Regions from separate parts of the Methylobacterium endophyticum genome, predicted to be linked through region 1. Evidence: predicted binding sites of a transcription regulator. Region 1 holds the regulator's gene; each other region holds the start of a gene.

What was found. Region 1 encodes PhoB, which activates phosphate uptake and scavenging genes when phosphate is short. Its sites were predicted from a motif close to TGTCATNNANCTGTCAT; they were not measured.
Region 2: the regulator PhoB is predicted to act here: its motif matches at 2,106-2,122, upstream of ppk2 (polyphosphate kinase 2).
Region 3: the regulator PhoB is predicted to act here: its motif matches at 2,575-2,591, upstream of ACP56T_RS01560 (UDP-2,3-diacylglucosamine diphosphatase).

The regions. Positions count from the first base shown of each region.
Region 1 is NZ_JBNHES010000003.1:51,506-56,561, forward strand. Features, by position in the region: gene pstC (phosphate ABC transporter permease subunit PstC) at 1-129, shown strand, start outside; gene pstA (phosphate ABC transporter permease PstA) at 148-1,047, shown strand; gene pstB (phosphate ABC transporter ATP-binding protein PstB) at 1,094-1,912, shown strand; gene phoU (phosphate signaling complex protein PhoU) at 1,942-2,664, shown strand; gene phoB (phosphate regulon transcriptional regulator PhoB) at 2,793-3,494, shown strand; gene ACP56T_RS04690 (hypothetical protein) at 3,529-3,651, opposite strand; gene ACP56T_RS04695 (hypothetical protein) at 3,648-3,881, opposite strand; gene ACP56T_RS04700 (GcrA family cell cycle regulator) at 3,957-4,493, opposite strand; gene ACP56T_RS04705 (patatin-like phospholipase family protein) at 4,905-5,056, shown strand, end outside.
Region 2 is NZ_JBNHES010000002.1:217,350-222,405, reverse strand. Features, by position in the region: gene ACP56T_RS03585 (patatin-like phospholipase family protein) at 92-1,825, opposite strand; gene ppk2 (polyphosphate kinase 2) at 2,161-3,087, shown strand; gene ACP56T_RS03575 (carbohydrate porin) at 3,113-4,618, shown strand; gene ACP56T_RS03570 (CorA family divalent cation transporter) at 4,677-5,056, opposite strand, start outside.
Region 3 is NZ_JBNHES010000001.1:337,929-342,984, forward strand. Features, by position in the region: gene ACP56T_RS01550 (D-2-hydroxyacid dehydrogenase) at 1-698, opposite strand, end outside; gene ACP56T_RS01555 (aminotransferase class V-fold PLP-dependent enzyme) at 869-2,080, opposite strand; gene ACP56T_RS01560 (UDP-2,3-diacylglucosamine diphosphatase) at 2,644-3,483, shown strand; gene ACP56T_RS01565 (glycosyltransferase family 4 protein) at 3,480-4,544, shown strand; gene ACP56T_RS01570 (ribonuclease HII) at 4,597-5,056, shown strand, end outside.

The DNA.
Region 1 (5,056 bases):
AACGAGTTCAACGAGGCCGACGGCATGCAGCTCAACGCCCTCATGGCGCTCGGCTGCATCCTGTTCGTCATCACCTTCTTCGTCCTGATCGTCGCGCGCCTGCTCGTCCGGCGCGTGAAGGTCGCCTGAGCGGAAAGCCGGCCCCCCATGGACGCCACCAACACCCTTCCCGCCGCGCGCGCCTCGGTCCCCGCCGCCGTCAGCCGGGTCCGCCCCGGCCGCCGGATCGCGGATCGCATCCTGATCGTGTCGAGCACGCTCGCCACCGCCATCGGCATCGTCGTGCTCGGCTCTATCCTGCTGATGCTCATCGTCGAGGGCGTGAAGGGCTTCTCGCCGATGCTCTTCGTCGAGCCGACGCCGGGCCCCGGCTCGGTGGGCGGCGGCATCGCCAACGCCATCCTCGGCAGCCTGGTGCTCACCTTCATCGGCATCGTGGTGGCGACGCCCATCGGCCTCATGGCCGGCACCTACCTCGCGGAATACGGCCGCAGCTCGAAGCTCGCCGACCTGATCCGCTTCCTCAACGACATCCTGCTGTCGGCGCCGTCCATCCTCATCGGCCTGTTCGTCTACACGCTGATGGTGCGGCCCATGGGCACCTATTCGGGCTGGGCCGGCGGCGTGGCGCTCGCCATCATCGCCACCCCGGTGATCGTGCGCACCACCGAGGACATGCTGCGCCTCGTGCCCGCCACCCAGCGCGAGGCCGGCGCGGCGCTGGGCGCGCCGCCCTCCGTCGTGATCCGCTCGATCACCTGGCGGGGTGCCAGCGCCGGCATCGTCACCGGAATCATCCTGGCGCTGGCCCGCATCGCCGGCGAGACCGCCCCGCTGCTGTTCACGGCGCTGAACAACAACTCCTGGTTCAACGCGAACCTCCTCGGCGGCATCCCGAACCTGCCGGTGATGATCTACCAGTTCGCCCTCTCGCCCTACCCGAACTGGCAGCAGCTCGCCTGGGCCGGCGCGCTGCTCATCACGGTCACGATCCTGGCGCTGTCGGTGGTCGCCCGCGTCCTCGTCAAGAGCGAGCGCGCGCGCTGACGCGCCGCCGCTCTCCCCCCATTCCCCTCTCGAAGGACGCCACGCGATGAACGCCGCTTCCGGAATCACCTCCGCCCAGCTCACCGGGCGCCATCAGGCCGACGAGGGCGCCCCCGTGCGCATCGCCGTCAAGGACCTGAACTTCTACTACGGCAACTTCCACGGCCTGAAGAACGTCAACCTCAACTTCCACGACCGCCAGGTCACGGCGCTGATCGGGCCGTCCGGCTGCGGGAAGTCGACGCTGCTGCGCACCTTCAACCGCATCTACAGCCTCTATCCCGAGCAGCGGGCCGAGGGGCAGATCATGCTCGACGGCCGCAACGTGCTCGACTCCAGGGTCGATCTCAACGAGCTGCGCTCCAAGGTCGGGATGGTGTTCCAGAAGCCGACGCCCTTCCCGATGTCGATCTACGACAACGTCGCCTTCGGCCTGCGGCTCTACGAGCGCCTGCCCAAGGCCGAGCTCGACGTCCGCGTCGAGGAGAGCCTTCGCAAGTCGGCGCTCTGGGACGAGGTGAAGGACAAGCTCAAGCAGTCCGGCATGGGCCTCTCCGGCGGCCAGCAGCAGCGCCTCTGCATCGCCCGCACCGTGGCGCAGCGTCCCGAAGTGATCCTGTTCGACGAGCCGACCTCGGCCCTCGACCCGATCTCCACCGGCCGCATCGAGGAGCTGATCGAGCAGCTGCGCAGCGAGTTCACCATCGCGATCGTGACGCACAACATGCAGCAGGCCGCGCGCATCTCGCAGTTCACGGCGTTCATGTATCTCGGCGAGCTGGTCGAGTTCGGGCCGACGACGCGGATCTTCATGAACCCGACCAAGTCCCAGACCCAGGACTACATCACCGGCCGCTTCGGCTGATCCCGGAAGAGCGGAGCGAGGACCGGACCATGCCCGACCACATCGTCACCTCCTACGACAACGACCTCGAAAGCCTGCGCCGCTCGATCTCCGAGATGGGCGGCATCGCCGAGAAGATGATGACCGATGCGGGCGACGCCCTCGTGCGCCGCGACGCCGTCCTCGCCCAGGCCGTCATCGCCGCCGACAAGCGGCTCGACGCGCTCCAGCGCGAGATCGAGGAGCGCGCGGTGCTGCTCATCGCCCGCCGCCAGCCGCTGGCCATCGACCTGCGCGAGACCATCTCGGCGATCCGCGTCTCCGGCGATCTCGAGCGCATCGGCGACCTCGCCAAGAACGTCGCCAAGCGCGTGGTCGCGATCATCGACGAGCCGCAGCCGCAGAAGATCGTGCTCGGCGTCCAGCACATGAGCGACCTCGTGCAGGAGCAGCTCAAGGACGTTCTCGACGCCTATGCGAGCCGGAACACCCAGGCCGCCTACGACGTCTGGGAGCGCGACGGGGCGATCGACGCGCTCTACAACTCGCTCTTCCGCGAGCTCCTGACCTACATGATGGAAGACCCGCGCAATATCTCGTTCTGCACGCATCTCCTGTTCTGCGCCAAGAACGTCGAGCGCATCGGCGACCACACCACCAACATCGCCGAGACCATCCACTACCTCGTCACCGGCGAGAACCTGGCCGGCGAGCGCCCGAAGAACGACGCCTCCAACTACGCCACCGTGGCGCCGCAGCCGGCGGCTCCTTAATCAGCACGCAAGTCCGATACCGATCGGCGACGAGGACGCCCGTCGTCGATCGACCGCGCGGCCGCGGGGCGGCGGCCGCCCGCCGAACCTCACGGGTCACGACCCGTGAGACTTGGTATTGAGGCCCGATGAGCACGCACATCCTGATCGTCGAGGACGAGGAAGCCCTCACGCTTCTGCTGCGCTACAACCTCGAAGCGGAAGGCTTCTCCGTCGATTGCGCCGTGCGCGGCGACGAGGCCGAGCTGAAGCTCCAGGAGCAGGTGCCGGACCTCGTCCTCCTCGACTGGATGCTGCCCGGCCTCTCCGGCATCGAGCTGTGCCGGCGCATCCGCGCCCGCCGCGAGACCGAGCGGCTGCCGGTCATCATGCTCACCGCGCGCGGCGAGGAGGCGGACCGGGTGCGCGGCCTCGGCACGGGGGCCGACGACTACATCGTCAAGCCGTTCTCGGTGCCGGAGCTGCTCGCCCGCGTGCGCTCGCTGCTGCGCCGGGCCAAGCCCGCGCATGTGGCCAACCTGCTCGTCGCCGGCGACATCGAGCTCGACCGGCTGAGCCACCGCATCCGCCGCGACGGGCGCGAGCTGCATCTCGGCCCCACCGAGTTCAAGCTGCTCGAATTCCTGATGCAGAGCCCCGGCCGGGTCTTCTCCCGCGAGCAGCTCCTCGACGGGGTCTGGGGTCACGACGTCTATATCGACGAGCGCACCGTCGACGTGCATGTCGGCCGCCTGCGCAAGGCCATCAACCGCCCGCGCCAGCCCGACCCGATCCGCACCGTGCGCGGCTCCGGCTACGCCTTCGACGAGACCTTCGAGCTGGGTGAGTAGCGGCGTCGGTCCGCGCTCGCGGGGCGGTCGGCCCCTATTCGGCCGGGGTGTGGTGACGCGGGCGGGTGAGATGCGCGGTGATGGCGTAGATCACGAGGCCGCCCAGTCCCATCACGAATGGTGCGACGAACAACATATAGGTCTGGGCGGAGATCATGGCGGCAATCTCCCGAGAAGCCGTTGGGCTCCATAATGTAGCCCGCCGGCGAACGAAACCCAAACAGCGGCACCGAGGGCCAGTTCCCAGGCAGGTGCCGTCGGGGCGCTGAGGCCATAGAAGGCCGCTGCGGCCGGCGCGAGGACGCCGACTGTGACGGATGCCGTCGCCAAAGTGTTGAGCGCGGCCGCGCCCAGCTTGATGCGCTCCGTGACGATGGAATTCGTCACTCGCCGTGCTCCTCGTGCCGTCCAAGAAAAAAGGCCCGCTCGCGCGGGCCCTTTGGCTTCAAGACTGCGCTCCGCTCAGCGGAAGCCGGCCACCCGGCGGTCGCGCTTGCGCTCGGCGGCGGGCTGGTAGGCGATCTGGGCGTGGTGGGTGCAATAGGGCAGGCCGGTGATGGCGCGGGCGCCGCAGAAGCGGAACTCCGGCGTCGTCGGGTCGCCCATGGGCCAGCGGCACATGGACTCGCGCAGCTCCATGATCGTGACCCGTTCGGAGACGGCGAGCGCCACGGGCTCGGGAGCGGCCGCCGGCATCGGGAACTCCGGCGCCGGGCGCTGCACCGGCGGGGGCGCCGGCTCGGCGGCCTCCACGGCGGCCTCGATCACCACGGCATCGGCCTCCGGCAGCGTCTCGAGGGCGCCTTTCTTGCGGGCGCCCGGAGCGTCCGAGCCGGCCTTGATGCGGCCGCCCATGCCGAGGCGGTGGACCTTGCCGATGACCGCGTTGCGGGTGACGCCGCCGAGCTGCGCGGCGATCTTGCTCGCGCTCTGGCCCTCTTCCCACAGGCGGCGCAGCAGCTCGACGCGCTCGTCGGTCCAGCTCAAGCCCGCTTCCATGCTCGTCCCCCTTCGACTGGCCATCCGGCCGAGCGCGCGTCATCCGGCCCTTCGAGGAGCCAGCGGCACACACTCCGTACGTCTTGAAACCGTCCGTTACGCGCCGCCGGTCGCGGCCGCCGCCGGGGAGATCTGCCCCGATCGGCAGGCGAGACCCTACAGGAGGGCTCGCGGCAGACGCAAGAGTCGACGAATCGGTGCCCCGCTCGGGGGCGCGCGCTTTTCCACCGTGATCGGGAAAGCGGCCCGCGAGCGGCCTCGCGGAGGCACGCGAAGGCGGTGGCTGTGGCGCCCATGCATCACCCGTGCCCGGCGGCGCGATTGCGGGACGGGGGAGGGAACGCTACTATGGCCAAGCTCGTTCGACCGCCGTCATCCGTTCACCGAACACGCGCAGCGGAACCTCTCGCCATGACGACGTCGTCCCGACCGCGGTGGATGAGGGCGCTGCTCGCGCTGTCCGTGGGGGCGCCGCTGGCCGCCTGCTCGTCGATACCGCGCATTCCCTACACCGCCGGCGAGGCCGCGCTGGCGAGCGTCGCCAACATCCCCGGCGCGCGCGT
Region 2 (5,056 bases), on a different contig from region 1:
GACCCTCGTTGACGCGAGGGCCACCCTCCCCCGCAGAGGGGGGAGGGAAGACGCGCGTGGTCGGCCCCATCGACTGGCCACCGCATAACGGTCAGGAGCCCTCGCTCCAGGCCCGGAGCGTGCCGGCCTCGATGCGTTCGACGGCGTGGCGGTAGCCGATGCCGGCGATGCGCTCCCAGGAGCGCCAGTCCCTCAGGTCGATGCCGGCGAGCGGCGGGCGCATCACCGCCGTCGCGTGCTCTCGCGACATCGCCGCCTGCGCGTCGCTCGACACCGTGGCGGCCCGCAGCAGAAGCTGCGCGATGCCCGGCGTCGCCTCCGATGCGCCGAGCAGGCGGCGCACCACACGCCCCTGCCAGGAGCGCATCGGCATCCGCTCGAAAGCGAGATCGCTACCGACATCCACGGCGAGCACCGGGCCGCGCTCCTGCCCGGCCAGCAGGTCGGCGGGGAGGTTGTTCATGGTGCCGCCATCCACGAGCACGCCTTCCTCCGCCATCACCGGAGGCAGCAGGCCGGGAATGGCGATGCTGGCCCGCAAGGCCGTCGCGAGATCGCCCTCGCGATGGACCATGGCGGCGCCGGTGGTGAGGTTGGCGGAGACGCACAGGAAGGGCAGCCACAGGCCCTCGACCCGGACCTCGCCGAAATGGCGGCGCAGGCGCTCGTCCACCTTGGTCCCCCGCGTCAGGGAGAGGACGGGCAGGGTGTAATCGTTGATGGGTGAGCTCGACACGAAGGCGTCGAACACATGGCCGCTGATCTCGTCGGCGCTCCAGCCCATGGCGACGCTCGCCCCGACCACCGCGCCGATACTGGTGCCGCCGACGAAATCCACCGGATGGCCCGCCTCCTCCAGCGCCCGCAGCACGCCGATATGCGCGAAGCCCCGCGCGCCGCCGCCGCTGAGCACCAGCCCCCGCGCCCGGCCGCTCACCAGCCGCGCGAGACGCGCATGGTCGGCGGCACGCCCGATCCGCACCTGATGGCGCATGGCGACGGGCAGGGCGTCGATGCCGGGAGCGGCCGGTCTCGCGCCATGGGCGGAGGCCTCCTGCGCGACGACGAGGTCGCAGCGGCGCCAGCCATCGGGAGAGTCGAGATCGAGTTCCCCCGACCTCTCCAGCGGCGGCTGCCCGGCGGCGGCGAGCAGCAGGACATGGTCCGCCCGGCGCAGGCAGAGCCGGCTCCAGGGGCAGTCCGGGTCGACGGCGGCGTAGACGACCCGCTCGTGCCCGGTCTCGTAGGCATGGAACCAGGTCTCGTCGGCGTTGTCCGGCCAGTCCGGCAGGAAGCCGGTGCGGCCGCCGAGCGCGTCGGCCAGGGTGGCCCCGAAGGCCCGCGCGTCGACGCCTCCCGTGACCGCGATCACCGCGAAGGTCATCGGCGCATGCATCACCGGCCGCCCTCCGCCGAGGGAGCGCAGGCGGTCGGCCAGGAGCCGCGCGAAATACAGCATCGCGGCGGGATGGCGCATGGCGAGGTCGTCGAAGCACGCCCTGCCGAGCCGCAGCAGCAGCGCGTCGCGCAGGACCGTCGCCGTGGCCGAGCGGGGGGCGTCGGAGAGCAGCGCCACCTCGCCGACCGTGTCGGGCGGCCGCAGGCGGGCGATGCGGCGGACGGCGCCCGTGTCCGGGTCGCGGCTCGCCACGCCGACGCTGCCCGAGACGATGACGTAGAGCCCGTCCGCCCGATCCCCCTGCCGGAACAGGACGGTGCCGCCGGGAACGGCGCAGGGCTCCATCCGCCCCCGCAGCGCCGTGGCGGCGGCGTCGTCGAGCCCGTCGAGGAAGGGGACGCGGTAGGCGGGATCGGCGGCGGTCATGGGCGGCGCCGGCCGACGATGCGGGTTGACGGCGGCGGCAACTCGGCACGGATCATGGCACCCGACAGCCCACGCGACGCCTCGCTGGCGTGCGGAGCCGTTGGCGGCTTCCGGCCGAGGCGCGGGCGAGTGTATCAGCCCCGCGCCGGGATCGTCGGAAAAGAATCGGCCGCCGGCGGCCGACCCCGGCGGCCATGCGCGGCATTCCCGCGACGGACCTGTGGCCCGAACCTCGCTATGCACCGCTCAGGCGCCGCCGCCGCACCGGCCTTCTCAGCTCCGTCACATGGCTGTGATCCAAGGGCCGTGATCGAATGGAAAACACGGATCGGGACATGGACGGGCAAGGCGCGGACGGGCACGGGGCGGCGGTGGAGGCGATCCGGCGCGATCTCATGGACAGCTTCGACGAGGAGCTGGAGATGGAGATGGAGGAGGAGCGTCTCGAGCGCCTCGCCCTCGAACATGCGGCGGCCGGACGTGAGGCCGGGCTCGATCGCAAGACCTATTTCCGCGAGCTGCTGCGCCTCCAGCACGAGCTGGTGCGTCTCCAGAGCTGGGTGCAGGCGCAGAAGCTGCGCGTGGTCGTGATCTTCGAGGGGCGCGATTCCGCCGGCAAGGGCGGCGTCATCAAGCGCATCACGCAGCGTCTCAACCCCCGCGTCTGCCGGGTAGCGGCGCTGCCGGCGCCGAACGAGCGCGAGCGCACACAGTGGTATTTCCAGCGCTACGCGGCGCATCTGCCGGCCGCCGGCGAGATCGTGCTGTTCGACCGCTCTTGGTACAACCGCCCCGGCGTCGAGCGGGTGATGGGCTTCTGCACCGAGGCCGACGTGGAGGAGTTCTTCCGCTCCGTGCCCGAGTTCGAGCGGATGCTGGTCCGCTCCGGCATCGTGCTGCTGAAATACTGGTTCTCGATCACCGACGAGGAGCAGGAATTCCGCTTCAACATGCGCATCCACGATCCGCTGAAGCAGTGGAAGCTCAGCCCCATGGACGTGGAATCGCGCCGCCGCTGGGAGGACTACACCCGCGCCAAGGAGGACATGCTCGCCCGCACCCACATCCCCGAGGCGCCCTGGTGGGTGGTGGAGGCCGTCGACAAGAAGCGCGCCCGCCTCAACTGCATCAGCCACCTGCTGAAGCAGATCCCCTATGGCGACGTCGAGCATCCGGCCGTGCACCTGCCGGAGCGGATGCGGCACGACGACTACGCCCGTCATCCGGTTCCGCCGGAGATGTACGTGCCGGCGCTCTTCTGAAGCGCCGCGAGGGAGAGGGATCGGCGTGCCGCATCCGAACAGCCTGCGGCGCGCCGTCCTCGGCGCGGCCCTTCTCCTGCAAGCGAGCGCCCTGCCGGCGCTCGGGCAATCCCTGACCCTCCCGGTCGGGGCGGCGCCGAGCTTCTTCGCCTCGCTGCCGCCCTCGACCGGCGCCGGCGGCGATCCCCAGACCGCCGTCGCCCAGTCGCAGACCTCGGATCAGGTCTCCGTCACCATCGGCGGCTCGATCCAGTCCTCGCTCGGCCCCTACGGCGACCCGTTCGGGCTGCGCGCCTATCTCGCGCAGCGCGGCATCACCTATGTCGTGACCTATATCGGCGAGGGGCTCGGCAACGTGCATGGGGGCCTGCGCCGGGGCGCGACCTATGGCGGCCGCCTCGACACCTCGCTCGACATCGATCTCGAACAGTTCGCCGGCTGGACCGGCGCCCGCTTCCATACGGATTTCTTCCAGATCCACGGGCACGGCATGTCCCGGCGCTACGTGGACAACCTGACCACGATCAGCGGCATCGAGGCCCTGCCGGCCACCCGGCTGTTCGAGCTCTGGATCGAGCAGCGCTTCCTCGACGACCGTCTCTCCGTGAAGGTCGGGCAGGTCTCCGCCGATACCGAGTTCGCCATCGCGCAGTCGGCCGTGGTGTTCCTCAACGCAGGCTTCGGCTGGCCCAATATCGGCGCCGTGGTGCTGCCGAGCGGCGGCCCGATCTATCCGCTGGCGACGCCGGCCGTGCGCGTGAAATACGTGCCCACCGACAGCCTCTCCTTCCAGGCCGGGATCTTCAACGGCGACCCGGCGGGAGTGCCGGCGCAGGGTGACGACACCGATCCGCAGCGGCGCAACCGCCACGGCACCAGCTTCCGGGTCGACGATCCGGCCCTGGTGATCGCGGAGGTCGCCTACGCCTACAATCACCAGTCCGGCGCGACCGGCCTGCCGGGAACCGCGACGCTGGGCGCCTGGGGGCATTTCGGCCGCTTCGACAGCCCCCGCTTCGACAGCGTCCAGGGCCGCCTGCTGGCCGATCCGGCGGCGAGCGGCATCGCCCGGCGGTTTCGCGGCGACCACGGCCTCTACGCGATCCTCGACCAGACCATCTATCGCGAGCCGGACAGCCCGAGCGAAGGTGCCAGCGCCTTCCTGCGCTTCTCCAGCGTGCCGGGCGACCGCAACCTGATCGACCTCTACGTGGATGCCGGCATCGCCTACAAGGGGCTGCTGCCGGGGCGGCCGAACGACACGGCGGCGGTGGGCGTGATCCATTCGCGCATCGGCCCGGCCGCGCGCGCCTACGATCGCGACACCCTGATGCTGGGGCAGGGGACCGGGCCGATCCGCAGCAGCGAGACCGTGATCGAGGCGACCTATCAGGCCGAGGTGGTCCCCGGCCTGACCGTGCAGCCGGATTTCCAGTACGTCTTCCGCCCCGGCGGCGGCATCGCCGACGATGCCGGGCGCCGCATCCGCAACGCCGCCGTGTTCGGGCTGCGCGCGACCGTCAACTACTGAAGGCCCAGGCGCCGCGCCGCCTTCGGACCGATCGCGTCGGTCCGAAGGCGCGCCGGTCTCAGTCCTTGGGCGCCCGGATGCCGAGCACGCGGATCACCACGAAGACGAGGACCGCCGAAATCACGGCGACCGCGATGGCGATGTTCGAGCCGGCCTCGTTGTCGGCGAGCGGCAGCCCCTTGGTGTTCATGCCGAACAACCCCGTGATCAGGGTCGGCGGCAGGAACAGGGCGGTCAGCACGGAGAGCGTGTAGAGCTGCCGGTTCGACTGCTGGGCGAGGTTTGCCGACAGCTCCTCCTGCATCAGGCGGCTGCGGTCGGCGAGCACGATCATATCGCGGTCGAGCGCGTCGAGCCGCTGCGCGATCCGCGCCGCCGTGGCGAGCGCCGTGGGTGACAGCCCCTCGTCCTCGCCGTCAGCCTCCAGACGATGAAACA
Region 3 (5,056 bases), on a different contig from region 1:
AGGCCGCCGCGCGCGGTGTTGATGAGAAGCGCGTGCTTCTTCATCTTCGCGAGCTGCTCGGCACCGATCATGTTCTTGGTGTCGGGCGTCAGCGGCACATGCAGGGTGATGACGTCGGACTGGGTGAGGATGGTGTCGAGATCGACGAGCCCGTCCTGCGGGAAGACGTCGTAGGCGATGACCTTCATGCCCAGCGCCTCGGCCCGCTTGCCGATGGACTTGCCGAGCGCCCCGTAGCCGATGATGCCCAGCGTCGAGCCGGCGATGTCGTGGATCGGGTAGTCGAAGTAGCAGAACTGGGTCGACTTGTTCCAATCGCCCCGGCGCACGGAATTGGCGTAGGGCACGATGGCGCGCCGCAGGGAGAACATCAGCCCGATGACATGCTCGGGCACGGTGTTGAAGGCGTAGTTGCGGATGTTGACGACCGTGATGCCCTGCGCCTTGGCGGCGGCCTTGTCGACCACGTCCGTTCCGGTGGCGGCCACCGCGATGAGCTTGAGCTTGGGGAGCTGCTTCAACGTGTCGGCGCGCATGGGCACCTTGTTGATCAGCGCGATCTCGGCGTCCTTCAGGCGCTCGACGATCTCCTCGGGCGTCCAGGTCGACTCGTATTCCGTGTAGCTGTGCGGAAAGTTGAACGCGCGCACCTTGGCGTCGAGGGATTCGCGATCGAGGAAAACGATTGTCTGCGTCATGAATGCCCTCTCCTAGCCTCCGGCGGGTGCGGTCGAACCTTCGAGACCGCGGCCCCTCCCCGCGAGGGAAGAGGCCGATGGGAGGACGGCACCCGGCGCAATCGGCGCGCTCTTGTGCGGCGCCGCCTCGATGGCCCCTCCCGCTCGGGAGGGGGCCGGCGACGGGCCGCTCAGGCCTTCGAGAGCGGGTTCTCGCGCAGGTAGCTCGACGCGGCGGCGACGCCGGAGCCGGGCGTGACCTTCACGCCGTTGTCGAGCATGGCCATCTCCGCGCCGGCGATGGCGCCGAGCAGCGACAGCTCGTTCAGATCGCCCAGGTGGCCGATGCGGAACACCTTGCCGGCGACCTGAGACAGGCCGGCGCCGAGAGCGAGGTTGTAGCGCTCATAGGCGTGCTTGATGATCTTGGCGGCGTCGATCCCTTCCGGCACCACGATGGCGGTGACGGTGTCGGAGTTCCACTTGGCCTCCTTGGCGCAGGGCTTGAGGCCCCACGCGGCCACAGCCTGACGGGTCGCCTCGGCGAGAACGTGATGGCGGTGGTAGACGTTCTCCAGGCCCTCCTCGGCCACGCAGGCGAGCGCCTCGCGCAGGCCGTAGAGCAGCGGCAGGGACGGGGTGTAGGGGAAGTAGCCCCCCGGATTCTGCTTCAGGTGGTCGGCCCAGGCGAAATAGACATGGGCGAGGCGGTCGTTGTTGCCGCCGGTGCCGCCCTCGGCGACCTTGAGCGCCTTGGGGCTGATGCAGATGAGGCCGAGGCCGGCCGGGAGCATGAAGCCCTTCTGCGAGCCGGCGATGGCGCAGTCGACCTTCCACTCGGTGGCCTTGAAGGGCAGCGAGCCGATGGAGGAGATGCCGTCGACGAAGAGCAGGGCCGGGTGGCCGGCGGCGTCGATCGCCTTGCGGACGGCGCCGATGTCGCTCGTCACGCCCGTGGCGGTCTCGTTATGGACCGCCATGACGGCCTTGATCTCGTGGTTCTTGTCGGCGCGCAGCGCCTCCTCGATCCGGGCCGGGTTGATGCCGGTGCCCCATTCCTCGTCCTGCACGATCACGTCGAGGCCGAGGCGCTGGGCCATGTCGACCCAGAGATGGCTGAACTGGCCGAAGCGCGAGGTCAGCACCTTGTCGCCGCGCGACAGGGTGTTCGAGAGGGCCGACTCCCAGATGCCGGTGCCCGAGGACGGGAACAGCAGGACGGTGCCGTCGGTCGAGCCGAAGATCTTCTTGGTGTCCTCGAGGAGGGGCTTCACCAGCTTGGGGAAATCGACCGAGCGGTGATCCTCGGACGGGACCATCATGGCGCGCAGCACGCGATCCGGGATGTTGGTCGGGCCGGGCACGAACAGGTGGTTGCGTCCGGGCCTTCTCGTTGCCGTCATGGTGTTTCCTCCGAGATCCTGTCGATGGCCGGCCATGGGCGCGGCCGGCGTGTGTGATGGTCCAAGCGTGGTCCGGCGCCGTCCACGGCCGGCCGGGGCGACATCGGGTCGGGGCGACGGGCCGGTCCCGGCTCGCGCCGCGATCCCGCCCCCGGTTTCAGGCATGGCGGCGATCCGGAGCGGCGGGAGCGAGATCGAGCCGCCCGCGATCGCGACGCGTCCCGTTCGGGATGTCGCCGGTCGCCTCCGAATTGCCGCGCCCTCAATGCGGCCGCCGGGCCGTGCATGCAAGCATGGTCCGGGCGTTGATGACACCTTCCTTCCCGGCGCCGCCGACCCTGAGGGCCGGGCGCCGTCGATGCCCGACTTATGGACGCCCCGGACGGGGAAGGAAAACTGAAAAATCTTTGGTGCGGCTCAAAAAATTCTCCTGCGCCGCATCCTCCGTGCTGCACCCGCTCAACGCTTTCGGCGGCGCAGCAGCGCCGGGCCGGCGTCATCAAACTGATACGGGATTACGGTTTGGGTCAGCCGCGAAGAAGCCGGGACCGCCGATTGGGGAGATGCCCGTGGCCGACGAGACGGAGAAGGCGATCCGCGTCCGCACCCTGTTCCTGTCCGACATGCATCTGGGCACGAAGGGCTGCCAGGCCGGAATGCTCCTCGGGTTCCTGAGGGATTACGACGCGGACGAGATCTATCTCGTCGGCGACATCGTCGACGGTTGGCAGCTCAAGTCGGGCTGGTACTGGCCGCAGGCGCATAACGACGTGGTGCAGAAGCTGCTGCGCAAGGTCCGAAAAGGCACCAACGTCACCTACGTGCCCGGCAACCACGACGAATTCCTGCGCGACTATATCGGCATGACCTTCGGCGGGGTCGAGGTCGCGGAGAGCCGCATCCATACCGGCGCGGACGGGCGCCGCTACCTCGTGATCCACGGCGACCAGTTCGACATGGTTGTGCGCCATGCTCGCTGGCTCGCCTATCTCGGCGACGGCGCCTACAGCCTCGCGCTGTTCGTGAACACCTTCCTCAACAAGGTCCGCCGCCGGCTCGGCCTGTCCTACTGGTCGCTCTCGGCCTGGGCGAAGCTCAAGGTCAAGAACGCGGTCAACTTCATCGGCAAGTTCGAGGAGTTCCTCGCCGCCGAGGCGCGCCGCCACGGGGCGGACGGGGTGATCTGCGGCCATATCCACCATGCCGCCAACCGCGACATCGACGGCCTGCGCTACCTCAACACCGGGGACTGGGTGGAATCCTGCACGGCCATCGCCGAGCATTACGACGGCACCATGGAGGTGCTCTACTACCCCCGCATCCTGCGCGAGCGGGCCGAGGCGGAAGCGGCCGCCGCCGCCCGGCCCCCCGAGGCGCTGCCGGGACGGCGGGCCGTCGCGTGAGGCTGCTCATCGCCACGGATGCCTGGCATCCGCAGGTCAACGGCGTGGTGCGCTCCCTGGAGCACATGGAGATCGCCGGCCGCGCCCTCGGCTACGATCCGGTCTTCCTGACGCATCAGGATTTCCGCTCGCTGCCGATGCCGGGCTATCCCGAGATCCGGCTCGCCTACGCCACCAAGCGCAAGGTGGCGGAGCGCTGGAGCGACCTCGCCCCCACCCATGTCCACATCGCCACCGAAGGCACCGTCGGCTACGCCACGCGCCGTTACTGCCTCGCGGAGGGCCGCCCCTTCACCACGAGCTACCACACGCGCTTTCCCGAATATCTCGCCGCGCGCGCCCCCGTGCCCGAATCCTGGAGCTACGCCTGGCTGCGGCGGTTCCACGGGGCGGCCTGCGCCACCATGGTGAGCACGCCCTCGCTGGAGCGCGACCTCGCCGCGCGGGGCTTCACCAACCTGCTGCGCTGGACGCGGGGCGTCGACACCGAGCTCTTCCGGCCGCAGGCCTCCGACGCGCTCGACCACCTGCCGCGCCCGCACTTCCTGTTCGTCGGCCGGCTCGCGGTGGAGAAGAACATTGCCGCCTTCCTGTCCCTCGATCTGCCCGGCACCAAGGTGATCGTCGGCGACGGGCCGGACCGCGCCCGCCTCGAGGCGCTCGCCCCCGACGCGGCCTTCCTGGGCACGCAGACCGGTCCGGCGCTGGCCCGGATCTACGCCGCCGCCGACGTCTTCGTGTTCCCGAGCCTCACCGACACCTTCGGCATCGTGCTGCTGGAGGCGCTCGCCTGCGGGCTGCCGGTGGCGGCCTATCCCGTCACCGGGCCGCTCGACGTGATCGGCGGGACGCAAGCCGGCGTGCTCGACCGCGACCTGCGGACGGCGGCGCTCGCGGCGTTGCGCATCCCGCGCGAGACCTGCCGCGAGGAGGCCCTGCGCTATACCTGGGCCGAGAGCGCGCGGCAGTTCTACGCCAATATCGAATCCGCCCATGCCCGCGCGCCCTCTCCGCGACGTTCCTGGGGGCGGCGTCCGGCGCGGGCGGTCGAGCTCGGCTGAGCTTCGCCGCCGGCCCGGTGACGCGGCCCGCGCGGGATGCCATGGGGACGGCATGGCCCGCCCCGTCGTCCCCGTCTTCGATCCCGCCCGCGCCGCCGAGTACCCTGTCGCCATCGGCTGCGACGAGGTCGGTCGCGGGGCGCTCTGCGGCCCGGTCGTGGTCGCGGCGGTGTTCTTCGATCCCGCCGCGATTCCCCCGGCGCTGCTCGCCGCCCTCGACGACAGCAAGAAGCTGCCGGAATCCGTCCGCGACGCGTTGAGCCCGCTGATCCGGGCCCATGCCCGCGTGGCGCTCGCGGCCGGATCGCGGGAACTCGTCGACCGCATCAACGTGCGCGCGGCGACCCTCGACGCCATGCGCCGGGCGGTGCTGCGCCTGCGACTCGACGGGCCGGTGCTGGTCGACGGACGCGACGCCATCCCCGGCCTGAGCCAGCCCTGCCGGGCGGTGATCGGCGGCGACCGCCTCGTGCCGCAGATCGCGGCGGCCTCCATCGTCGCCAAGACCTTCC